DNA from 3 places in the Marinomonas sp. THO17 genome. Region 3 is predicted to be linked to each of the others. Evidence: predicted binding sites of a transcription regulator. Region 3 holds the regulator's gene; each other region holds the start of a gene.

Region 1 (4,180 bases), 1.7 Mb from region 3:
ATGTGGTTGGTATTTTGAAGAAGTCTCGGCAAGATGTTGTGTCTTGCGTGGCGAAAATTGATGCTGATAGAGCGGATACAGTACCTGCTGTATTCACTGAGATCAGAGTGCATTTCGTGGTGACTGGACGTAACTTGAAAGAGACTGTGGTCGCCAGAGCGGTCAAACTCTCGGCTGAAGAGTATTGCTCTGCATCTCTCATGTTAGAGCGTGGCGGTGTTAAGATCGAGCACAGTTATGAGATAGTGGAAGTCGAGTAAGAAGAAGCTCTGCTATTTGCAAAGTTTGACTGATTTAACAAGTGATTGATTTAACAAGTGTTAGATGTAAAAAGAGCTTATGGCTCTTTTTTTGTTTCATGACGTTTTGGTTTTATGGCGTCCTCACCAGGACTCGAACCTGGAATAGCTGCTTAGGAGGCGGCTGGTATATCCTGTTTACCTATGAGGACTTAATATTGAGTATTGTATACTTTTGATTGTTAGAATATCAAATGATAAAAAATTATATCATTTTGATTTATATGCAGTTTTAAGCTCTTCCTAAGGTTTGCTTACTGCTGATAGGGCGAGTGGATCCACGAGAGGTGTAGACCTTGTTTTTATTGTTGTGACCTTGCATTAGCTCAAATAATTGTTTGTTTCGTTTCTGCAAAGTGCTGAGAATTTGCGCATTGGTGTTGTTCTTGGTTTTACACACCTTTAGAAGTTCTTCACACTCTTTCATTAAAAGTCTAACTTCGTCCAATGAACTATCTTGGTCTTTTAGCCAATCTTTAAAATCCTGCTCGGTGGGATCTTTACGATCAAGGACATCAAATTTGATAAGAAGATTAATCCGCTTATCATTTAAGGTGTTCATTTCGTCAAGAAGAGCTTGCTTTTTTTCAGCCAGAGAAAGGATCAGATGGTTGTCTTGCTTGCCTAGTGCTTGTCGTTCTTCGTCGAGAAGAACGGACAGTTCTATCAGTATTTCTTTGCTTTTGGTGAAGATGGGGGAGATAGGGATCATAAGATCAAGCCTTCAATGGTCGCAGATTAGAATAGCGAATCCATTGAAGCCATGTTGTTTGCGAGACGTTGGGTGTCAATCTTGTATTCACCAGCCGCTAGCGCACTTTTGATTTGCTCTACTTTTTCCATATCGACCTCAGGCAAACTGTTCAATTTAGCCTGTTGATTTTGTAGTGTTTGTGCTGTGCCGCTAAGACGAACGGTATCCTCAGCCATGGTACCACTTGGTGTACTGCCTCTATTTTCAGTTGCACTAGCTGCCGCGTCATCTTTGTGCGCGCGCTCGCTTTTGTTGATCGTGCCCTGATTTGATAGACCTGTTAAATTGATTGCCATTGGGTTTTTCCGCCCTTAAATGATTTGCATGTCTATGATGTCGGCTGAGCCTAGAAGAACTTTAGTCAAAAACCTCACAAAAGGGAAATTTATATTTGTTTAAGCTCTAAGTACTCAATAGTTTACAAGAACCTCACTGTCAGTTACAACTTTAGCGTATATAATTCGTCCTGAACTAGCGTTTTTGACACGAATTTGTTGTCCCTTTACGCCATTCTCTAAAGCTACGCCGTTCATTCGCACCATAATGCTACCACTATTGGCCGTGATAGTAATGGCGTCACCTTTTTTTATGAGTGTTGGTAAACGCGTTAAGTTGTCTGTGATAAAGGTATTAATGCGTATATTGCGCGAAGCGATCAAACCAAATGGTGGATTGTCTTGAGTATAAATATGACCTCTTAGGTCAGCTATGTCTACTTCGCCAATATCTGTGTTTTCCTGTGTGATGCTCTGTCCTCGATTAATTGGGGTGATGGCGCGAATGGCAGGAATTCGAATGGATTGTACGGCAGGCAAGTAGGACTTCCAGATTGGGTTGTCACAGCTGATTTCGTAGTTGGTACGCTGTCGGGCTTCTGGACGCTGGTTTTGAATGCTGATGTTACCGTCGCTGCAATCGGGTAAGTAGTTGAGTGAAGCCAAATTATTAAGCTTTATTTCGATGGATGCTTGAGGGTATATAGCAGACAAGCGCGGTACTTCAACTTGGTTGATGAAGCGGTTAACGATTTCTTCAAGTGATTGTGCCTGAAGAAAATTGATTTGGAGACAAAGCAAGGCCAAAAATAGCCTTTTGATTCGCATGATTGGCACTCTTTGTTTATGATTTCGTTATGAATAAGTTAGTAAATTGTTAATATTCACTCTATCATTGGTGAATGCATTTTAACAATTTTGAGGGTTTCCCCTCATTATGCAGTTTATACATTTTGGAGGCGTATATGGCTGGGGTTCTAGATACAGTTAATCAACGTACACAGCTGGTCGGGGAAAATAGACTTGAATTGTTGTTGTTTCGCTTAAATGGTAAGCAAATCTACGGTATCAACGTTTTTAAAGTGAAGGAAGTATTGCAGTGCCCTAAGCTCACAACTATGCCCCATAGTTCTCCTGTGGTTCGCGGTGTGGCACATATTCGTGGTGGGACCATTCCAATTTTAGATCTAGGCTTGGCAACAGGAGCAAGTCCAATTGAGAACATCAGCCAGTGTTTTGTTATTATTACGGAGTATAACCGTCGTATTCAAGGTTTCTTGGTTCGAGGTGTGGAACGAATAGTAAACATGAACTGGAGTGATATTCAGCCACCACCAAAAGGTCTTTCAAATGATAATTATCTGACGGCAGTTTGTCAGGTAGAGAAAGAAATGGTCGAGATCATTGATGTGGAGCAAATTCTCTCTGAGGTGGCGCCAATGCGTCAGGATATATCAGACGGGATTGTAAACTCAGATGTTCAAGAGAATGCCAAACAACATCATATTTTGATCGTCGATGATTCATCTGTTGCTCGTAAACAGATTAAGCGTTGTATGGAACAAGTGGGCTTTGCTACCACAGTCTTGTGTGATGGACGTGAGGCACTCGAGTATCTGCAAAATTTGGCAGCAGAAGGTACCGATGTAACAGAAGAGTTTTCTATGGTAATTTCTGATATCGAAATGCCGGAGATGGATGGCTATACATTAACCACAGCAATTCGTAACGATAGCCGCATGCAGGACTTATTTATTCTTCTACACACTTCCTTAAGTGGCGTATTTAATGAAGCTATGGTCAAGAAAGTAGGTGCCGATGGCTTCTTGGCGAAATTCCAGCCAGATGAATTGGCACGTCTAGCGATCGAGACGGTAGAAGTGCAATCTGAGTAAATATTTAGCTAGGCAATGTGGTTTGGCCTAGCTGTCATTAAATAATGGAGTTTTAATGCTCAGCACGACTAATGCAATCAGCCCTGCTGGTTACAATCGCTTCCGAGATTATTTGCAAAAAGTGTGTGGAATCTCGTTAAGCGACAATAAGCAATATCTTGTGGCAAGCCGTCTTGGCAAAATTTTAGAAAGAGAGAACTTTTCCAAAATTGAGATGTTGGTGGATGCTCTTGATAAGCCATTTAATTCCAAGTTAAAGGAAGAAGTCATTAATGCGATGACCACAAATGAAACTTTGTGGTTCCGTGATACGCATCCCTTCACTATTTTGCGTGAGAAAGTGTTGCCTGAAATGACTGGTGCGCCTTTGCGTATTTGGTCAGCCGCTTCTTCAACCGGTCAAGAGCCTTACTCTATTAGTATGGTGATAGAGGAGTTCAAAAATGCTCGACCTGGTTTGCTTAAACCGGGTGAGCGAATTGTAGCAACCGATATCTGTACCAATATTTTGCAGCATGCTAAGCAGGGTGAATACGATAGTTTGGCCATTGCTAGAGGTTTGGGGCCAGATTTGCAAAAACGTTACTTCGACAAGATTAATGAGGCGACGTGGAAAATAAAACCAAATCTAAGTTCGAGAGTTGAATTTAAATACCTAAATTTGATTGATTCTTTTACTGGCTTGGGTAAGTTCGACGTGATTTTTTGTCGCAATGTACTGATTTATTTCACGGTAGAAAGGAAACAAGACATTCTCAAACGCATGCATGCATCCTTAAAACCCGGGGGGTACTTGTTCTTGGGAGGCTCTGAAGCTTTAAGTGGCTTGTCAGATTACTTTGAAATAGTTCAGTGTCATCCTGGCATTGTTTATAAAGCCAAAGCGAATTAGACCTCATTAATGGGATTATGAAAAGCTCATCTTAGGATGGGCTTTTTTTGTTTTTGTTATCTATA
Region 2 (4,180 bases), 1.7 Mb from region 3:
CGGCCAGTTTAAAAGATGGTTGTTTATCTTGTTTTTTAATGAATTCGAATGAGATCGAAAAGGTGAATTTATAGCGAAACTTTAACGAAATACACACTCGAAGAGAGTGAAAAATACCCATACACGCAGTGTGCAAAGAGCTTGTGTCAGATGATGCGATCTCAAGTAGCAGTAATCCAGCGTTTACAGTCATAAGAAACCTGTTTCTAGGGTTTCAGTGTCTATTAATAGGGCTGTATTTGGGTGCGAAGCAATGGTGTCGATATGCGCTAGGTAATCGTTATGCCGAAAACTTTGTCTTGAAGGGACCTAATGAAAAGTGGGTGTACCAAGCTGAAAGTATTTTAACTGAGCATAATCAAGTGCTGGAGCAATTTGGCAGGGTAGCTTTGTGCCAAAAAAACGAGAGCATTATCGCCGAAATATCGGCTTTGATAAGCGGCTCTAGTATAGCGGATTTATTACAGGCTTCAAACTGCTTTGATAGGAAGCTTGTTGCTGGATTGAGCGAAATAAAGTGAGTCGCTAATTGGTAGTGGATGTCATTGCTCAGTTGTCATTGCCGAGTTGGCTCAAAAGGTCACTGACGATTCTGATGAAACTCAGTCTGGATTGTACTGATTGGGAGAGTGTCTGGAGCGTGTCTAGAGATGGTGCGAATAGATTGCTTTTGGCGGCGAGCTTGTGTGCTGTCCCAATGCTCTGCATTCATGTGGATCTGCTTCGGCTCTTTCAGAAGGCTGGTTGTTACTTTCTCTAACTCAAGGAGCCAAGTGACTCTTTGGACTGTGAGCAGAATAGGCGCGAAACCATGGAAGTTACCTTCTTTGTTAGTCGGCGGTGGATTTTAGTCGGCGGTGGATGTTTGCAGAGGGTAAACATCAAGGGATAAAGCTGTGTTGCTGGTGGGTAATGACGTATGACCTATGGACATATCGTTAATCGAGAAGCTTTTTAAGGCAAGACGAACTCGCCGTGCATTAGGCTGAGTGGTTATTGAACGGAGCAATAGCATGACGCAAAACAGAGGCTTTTGGGAAAGTGATTTTTCTCGGTATTTATTATGGCTGGGTTGCTTCTTGTTCGATTGGTTTTCGTTTTCTTATTTTTCTTATGCCAACTCAAGCTCAGTAGGGTCGGGATGAAAAGGTCTTTTGCTTAATTTGCTATCAAGATTAATGGGGGTCTTGAAGTTGGTGTGGCCTGTGGGTTTGTACTTTATAGCTTTGAATACCTTGTTAACTGCGCCATGAGGTTAGGTTAAGTGATGAAGTTTTGATGGATTTTTGAACAGATGAATCATGGATTTATCGTCATTTGAGATTCTTATATCTAAGTGATGGTGGTTGAAATGAACAGGTTGGATAGACAAAGCATTATTGCTTTTGAATGGGTAGAGATTTGCCATTCAAGGAGGTGATTTTTTGCCTGCAGTGGTTGGCTTTTGTCTTGATAAAAAGAATAAGAAGTGAGTGCAAAGGGGATTTTTTGGGCTGTGCTTTTTGTATGTGCACGAATGTGCTCTTTTTTTGGCTTTTTTTTCTCTTTAAGGCGTTAAAAAAGGCATTTTTAGGGAAAAATTTAAATAATTTAATTGTTTTTCTTTCTCCAGTTAAAACAATTAGTTAAGGCATTTTTTTGCCGCTTTTGGGGAGGTTTTTTTCCACCTATAGGAAAAAAAATTCCGAAACTGACTAAAGGTTTTAAAAACCTTGTCGAAAACTTTATACGATCTGCTTTGGCAGGATTTAAAAACCTAGGAGGCTATGATGGCTCTTTACGTAAATACAAATACCTCATCAATCAATGCTCAGCGTCAGTTGATGAGTTCAAGTAATTCTTTGGATACGGCTTTCCAGCGTTTGTCTTCTGGCTTGCGTATTAACAGCGCAGCGGATGATGCAGCAGGCCTTCAGGTTTCTAACCGATTGACCTCTCAGGTTAATGGTTTGAACCAGGCGGTTCGTAACGCCAATGACGGTATTTCTGTTGCCCAGACTGCTGAAGGCGCTTTGGATGAGACAACGAACATGTTGCAGCGTATGCGTACTCTGTCTATTCAGTCAGCAAACGGTTCCAACTCGGATGATGACCGTAAAGCGCTACAGCAAGAAATCACGGCTTTGTCTACAGAGATTGACCGTATCGCTTCTGATACTACTTTCGGTGGACGTGCTTTGCTTGATGGTACTTACAATGGTGTTTACCAAGTAGGTGCAGACGCTAACCAAACGATCAGTTTTGACCTAAGTTCTGGTGATAACCAGGATTACGCCAGTAATGGTGGTTTTACTATGGCTGGTCTATCATCTAATGCTGCTGAAGAAGCAAAATATCAAGCAGAAGTAGACAGTTACGATGCACGTGTTGCAGAATATGAGTCAGCAAGAGCGGCAGCGGAAGAAAATGGTGATGAGTTTACAGCGACTCCACCTCAAATGCCTGAGCCGCCAGCAAGCCGCTCTAGAAGTTTCGGTGATACTTCTGAAGGCTTTGGAACACCATCTGTTACTTCAACTGAAAATGCGCAAAGTATGATTGCTATTTTGGATAACATGATTGCTGCAGTAGGTTCTAAGCGTGCTGAATTGGGTGCGATTCAAAACCGCCTTGGTTCAAGTATCAGTAACTTAAGTAATATTTCTGAAAACGTATCTGCTGCACGTTCTCGTGTTCGAGATGCGGATTTTGCAGAAGAAACTGCGAAACTAACCAGTTCGCAAATTCTGCAACAGGCAAGTTCATCTATTTTGGCTCAAGCTAATCAACGTCCACAAACTGCGTTGTCTCTATTGGGTTAATTTAGCCATGCAAAAAGCTGGAGCCATGTTCCAGCTTTTGTTTCTTTTAGAGGGCTACTTATATGTCAATTAATTCTAGTGATTTTTCTAAGCAGTCTGTAGGAGTTGTTGCAACTAGACAAGATCAACGTATGGGGGAACAATTTAGAGCGCAGCAAGAAGTAAATGCCAAAACCGTTCGAAATTTGTCCGATAGTAATAAAGCAAATAGCCAAGACAATCACGGATATACCGGTGCGGCTAAGGTAGATAAGGAATTAATTGATAGCGCTAATCGCACAATGTCTCAATTGAATGTCCATCTATCCTTTGAAATGACCGAAGATCGTAGTAAGAATATTGTTAAAGTATTAGATCAAACAACCGGTGATGTTGTTCGACAAATGCCGACCGAAGAGTTTTTGAAGATGTCGGCGAGAATTGATGCTATTATGAGTCAATTAAGTGATGTTAAAGGAACATTGGTTAATAGCGAAGTTTGATTTGTAGGTGTAAGCGGTTTTTACTGGGAGATTTGTATGGCAATTGGCTCATTAGGTGCAGGCAGTGGAATGGATCTAGAAAGCCTTGTAACAGACATGGTGAGTGCCAGACGAGATACGAAAGTAAAATTATACCAAGACAAACTAGCAGGCTATGAAGCAGAGCTCTCTGCATTAGGGACAGTGGGCTCTGCTATTGATAATTTCAAAAATTATGTCAAAGATCTGAATAAAGAAGAACTTTTCTCCGGCCGAAATGTCATCATGGCAAATGGTGATGAAACGCCATCATTTTCTGTTAACCCTGACAAAACCGCATCAACTGATGAATATTCTATTCAAGTTACTCAGTTGGCAAAAGGCAGCCGATTAATATCCGACATATCTTCATTCTCATCTAGGGACGAAGTGGTGACGTCTTCCGGTGGTACGCTCACTTTATCAATAGGTGATGAAGAGTTTGAGATACAAGTAAAACCCGAAACAACTTTGTCAGGATTGCGCGAACAAATTAATGCTGAAGGCAAAGACCATGGAGTCTCAGCCAACCTCGTAAATGATGGTGAAGGTCATACTTTCTTTACCATTACCTCTAATACCACTGGAGCCGGCAATACCCTTCATATTGACAGTAGTAATTTAACGTTAGACAGTGCTGCGCTTGGCGGGTTCTTTCCAGGTATGAGTGTGCCAGAGGGAGGTGAAGCACAAGATGCTTATATTGTTGTCGACGGGATTTCAGTGCGCAGTGACTCAAATAGTTTTGATGATGCTATTGCTGGTTTATCAATAGAGGCATTGGAGCTTTCTCAGGAACCAGTAAAAGTAGAAGTGACCTATAATCAGGATCAAGTTAAAGAGACGATTCAAGGGTTCGTCAGCGCCTATAATGATTTA
Region 3 (4,180 bases):
CTCATGAGCAGTTGCGTACTTTTGGACGCATTTTGAACGTTCCTGTTGAGGTGGTAAACGAGTATTCGGATTTAAACGAAGTCTTGGCCAAATACGCTCATTATTCCTTAGTCTTGGTGGATACTGCAGGGATGAACCCTCGCGATTCGAATCTTGAGCGTCAATTGCTCATGATGAAACGAGCCCGTGCAAGCTTAAAAAAATTATTAGTATTACCTTGTACCAGCCAGCGCCAAGTGTTGAAAACTGTAGTGGATGTTTACTCTCAAGTGCAGTTGGATGGTTGTGTATTAAGTAAACTTGACGAGTCTGCTTCCTTAGGCGAGGCAATAAGTGTGGTCATTGAAGAAGGTTTACCTGTAGTATATTTGGCTGATGGTCAACGTATCCCAGATGATATTGAACCAGCTCGAGCACATAATTTAATTAGTCGTGCTGTGTATACAGCAGAACACTACAACCACCTTTTTGGGTCACTAAAGTATGGTAGTTAGTAAAATTATGTTATTTCAGAAAGCGTTGCGCCAAACTATGTAGTACAGTTTGAATGCGCAACTTACTTAAAGACGAAGGTTGCTCAGACGATTTTATGCAAACCAAAAGTGGATATGACACCTACACCAAAAAGGCAACGCTATCGATTGATGCGATTGTCGAGCAGTATGGGTATTTGGTAAAGAAAATTGCCTATCACCTATTAGCTCGATTGCCTGACAGTGTGGATATAGATGATTTGACTCAAGCAGGTATGATGGGCTTGATTGAAGCTTATAAGCGCTTTGAGTCAACCAAGGGTGCGAGCTTTGAAACCTACGCGGGTATTCGTATCCGTGGCTCTATTATGGATGAAGTGCGTAAATCTGATTGGGCTCCTCGTTCTGTACGTCGAAATGGACGTGCAGTAACCAACGCCATTAAAGAGCTTGAGGCAAAGTTAGGAAGAGATGTTTCCGATATGGAGGTTGCAGCCCATATGGGAATTGGTATGGATGAATACCATGATATGTTGCATTCATCCATGTCGACGCAGCTGTTTAGTTATGAAGAAATGCTAGACTCTGACGCAAATAATTTTGATGGAGCGGAAAGTGAAAGTGAAAATGCTCCATATGCATTGGTAGAAGAAAGTGGTTTTCAGGGGCAATTAGCTGCTGAAATTGAGAATTTACCAGAACGGGAAAAGTTGGTTTTATCCTTGTATTACAATGATGAACTAAACTTAAAAGAGATTGGTGCTGTTTTAGGCGTCAGTGAATCAAGGGTTAGCCAAATTCATAGCCAAGCGGCAATGAGATTACGTGCTAGGTTGAGCGATTGGCGAGATTAAATTATGTGTTGTGGAAATATACCTTTGGGGTGTGGAGGTTGCATTGGATAAAAACATGAAGATCCTGATTGTTGATGATTTCTCGACAATGAGACGAATCATTAAAAACTTGTTACGGGATTTAGGGTTTACCAATACAGTTGAAGCGGATGATGGAACGACTGCGTTACCAATACTTCAAGCTGGTACAATCGATTTCCTCGTAACGGACTGGAACATGCCCGGAATGACGGGTATTGAGCTATTGCGTGCCGTTCGGGCTGATGAGAAGTTGAAAAGTATCCCAGTATTAATGGTAACGGCAGAAGCAAAGCGTGACCAGATCATTGCGGCAGCACAAGCTGGTGTGAATGGTTATGTTGTTAAGCCTTTCACAGCCGTAGCACTGAAAGAAAAAATTGAGAAGATATTCGAACGAATCGATGCTGCCAAATAGGGATATTTAGATGTCAAATAAATTGGGATCTGGACTAGTGGATTTTGAAAAACAAGTAAAAGATGGCGCTGTAGAACTTTTGAACCATATTGAAGTCGGTGATTTCAGTGGTGCGATAAAGATTATCCAAGAGTTAAGCGAAGCTAGACATAACAGCTTTTATAACGAAGTGGGATGCCTAACGCGAAGTCTGCATGATGCTATTCGTGATTTTCAAATTGATTCGATGGACTTGGTTGTTAATGAAGAGTCAGAAGGTTCTTCTAAGATAACGGATGCGTCCGATCGACTGACCTATGTTATTGAAACAACTAGTGCAGCTGCCAATAAGACCATGGACATGGTTGACAGTAGTGTGCCAGTTGCCAGTGAGCTGCAAAAACAGGCGCGTGAGCTACGAAAAGATTGGGGACGCTTAATTCAACGGGATTTATCGCCGCAAGAATTTCGAGATTTGTATAAGCGAATCGACGTTTTTTTGTCGTACGCTGACGAAAGCGCTACCACATTGCATTCAAATCTAAATACGATTCTTCTAGAACAAGGCTACCAGGACTTAACGGGTCAAGTAATTTCTAGAGTAAATGAACTGATTCGAGATGTAGAAGATAAGCTTGTACATCTCGTTGCAGTTGCGGGGCGTGTTGATAGCATTTCCGGCATTGAGCATCAAGAGAAGGCACAAGAGGCTGATGATACACGAGGCCATGGTCCTTCTATTAATAAACAAAACAACCCTGAAGTACTGAATAGTCAAGACGAAGTAGACGACTTGCTATCAAGTCTTGGTTTCTAGAAGAAGGAGCTGAGGATGAGTTTCGAAGTCGATGAAGAAATTCTACAGGATTTTTTGGTAGAAGCTGGAGAAATTCTAGAGCAGCTTTCCGAACAATTAGTAGATCTAGAGCAAAATCCTGAAGATAAAGCTCTGCTTAATGCCATATTTCGTGGTTTCCATACCGTTAAAGGTGGTGCTGGATTTTTGCAATTAACGGCATTGGTTGATTGTTGCCATTATGCAGAAAACGTTTTTGACATTTTGAGAAATGGTCAGCGTCAAATTGATTCCGACCTAATGGATACCGTATTGCAAGCTTTGGATGCGGTAAACGAAATGTTTGAAGTCGTTCGTTCTGGTGGAGAACCCGAACCTGCTGATCCTGAATTGATTGCTACTTTGAGTGCTTACGCGACTCCTCCCTCTGAAGAAGAAATGGCTGCCGAAGCGGAGCCAGAACCTGAGCCAGAGCCAGAAGAACCTGTCTCTGAACCTGAACCAGAAGAAACTCCTGCACAGGATGAAAAGTCAGAGTCAGTGGATATTTCTGATGATGAATTTGAATCTCTACTAGATGCGCTAGGTGATGATGCGCCAGCTGCAGCATCTGCAGATACTACATCGAATACAGCTGAAGCTGGAGACGATGATATTACCGAAGATGAATTCGATGCATTGCTTGATCAGTTGCATGGTAGCGGAGCACCTGGTGTGAATGATGCGGATGAGTCATCAAGTAAATCTGTTGATACGGATGCCAATGCCAGTACAGCGGCTGAGTCTGATGATATCACAGAAGATGAATTCGAAGAGTTATTAGATAGCTTGCACGGTGAAGGCGCGCCAGGATCATCGGCTGAAAAAGATGATTCAGTAAAAGAGGCTGCAAAAGAAAAGAAAGAAGACAACAAGCAAGAAACATCAAAGGCAGATGCAGTAACTGATAATGCAGAATCTGATCTGATTACTGAGGATGAATTTGAGTCGCTTTTAGACACCTTACAAGCTGAGAAAAAAGCTCAGCAAACAGCAGAACCGGCAAAGTCTGAAACCAAGAAAGCCGCGCCAAAACAAGAGCAGACGGCAAAACCAAAAGCAGCTCCGGCGCCGAAACCTGCGACTAAGCCTGCGCCTGCAGCGGCTAAAGCTGACGCTCCGAAAGAAAAAGCCGCCAATGCTCCTGTCACGCAAGAAGCAACGGTTCGTGTTGATACCAAACGTCTAGATGACATCATGAACATGGTAGGGGAACTGGTATTAGTACGAAATCGTTTGGTGCGCTTAGGTTTGCAGAGCGACGATGAGTCTATGGGTAAAGCCGTTGCCAATCTTGATGTGGTAACAGGCGATTTGCAGAATGCGGTTATGAAAACTCGCATGCAGCCTATCAAGAAAGTGTTTGGTCGTTTCCCTCGAGTGGTACGAGATTTGGCTCGTAACATGAAGAAAGAAGTTAACCTAGTGTTAAAAGGGGAAGATACCGATCTCGATAAAAACTTGGTTGAGGCCCTTGCTGATCCGTTGGTTCACTTGGTGCGGAACTCTGTTGACCATGGTGTAGAATCCCCAGAAAAGCGTGAAGCAAATGGTAAGCCTCGCATGGGTACCGTTATCTTGTCAGCGGAGCAAGAAGGTGACC

The links. The regulator FliA, encoded in region 3, starts transcription of late flagellar genes. The targets are predictions, from matches to a motif close to CTAAAGTTNNNNNNNNNNCNGCCGATA.
Region 1: a site for FliA is predicted at 1,388-1,414, ahead of flgM (flagellar biosynthesis anti-sigma factor FlgM). Genes of this name have one in related genera too.
Region 2: a site for FliA is predicted at 1,695-1,721, ahead of ABXS85_RS15520 (flagellin). Genes of this name have one in related genera too.

Annotation. Positions count from the first base shown of each region.
Region 1 covers NZ_AP031575.1:3,255,828-3,260,007, forward strand. Annotated here, with positions in the region: gene ABXS85_RS15410 (OsmC family protein) at 1-260, shown strand, start outside; tRNA gene ABXS85_RS15415 (tRNA-Arg) at 376-451, opposite strand; gene ABXS85_RS15420 (flagellar protein FlgN) at 532-1,011, opposite strand; gene flgM (flagellar biosynthesis anti-sigma factor FlgM) at 1,038-1,349, opposite strand; gene flgA (flagellar basal body P-ring formation chaperone FlgA) at 1,464-2,156, opposite strand; gene ABXS85_RS15435 (chemotaxis protein CheV) at 2,294-3,223, shown strand; gene ABXS85_RS15440 (protein-glutamate O-methyltransferase CheR) at 3,279-4,115, shown strand.
Region 2 covers NZ_AP031575.1:3,276,834-3,281,013, forward strand. Annotated here, with positions in the region: gene ABXS85_RS15515 (hypothetical protein) at 240-521, shown strand; gene ABXS85_RS15520 (flagellin) at 1,770-2,801, shown strand; gene ABXS85_RS15525 (flagellar protein FlaG) at 2,864-3,283, shown strand; gene fliD (flagellar filament capping protein FliD) at 3,320-4,180, shown strand, end outside.
Region 3 covers NZ_AP031575.1:1,583,797-1,587,976, reverse strand. Annotated here, with positions in the region: gene flhF (flagellar biosynthesis protein FlhF) at 1-494, shown strand, start outside; gene ABXS85_RS07495 (RNA polymerase sigma factor FliA) at 590-1,327, shown strand; gene cheY (chemotaxis response regulator CheY) at 1,371-1,763, shown strand; gene ABXS85_RS07485 (protein phosphatase CheZ) at 1,774-2,559, shown strand; gene ABXS85_RS07480 (chemotaxis protein CheA) at 2,575-4,180, shown strand, end outside.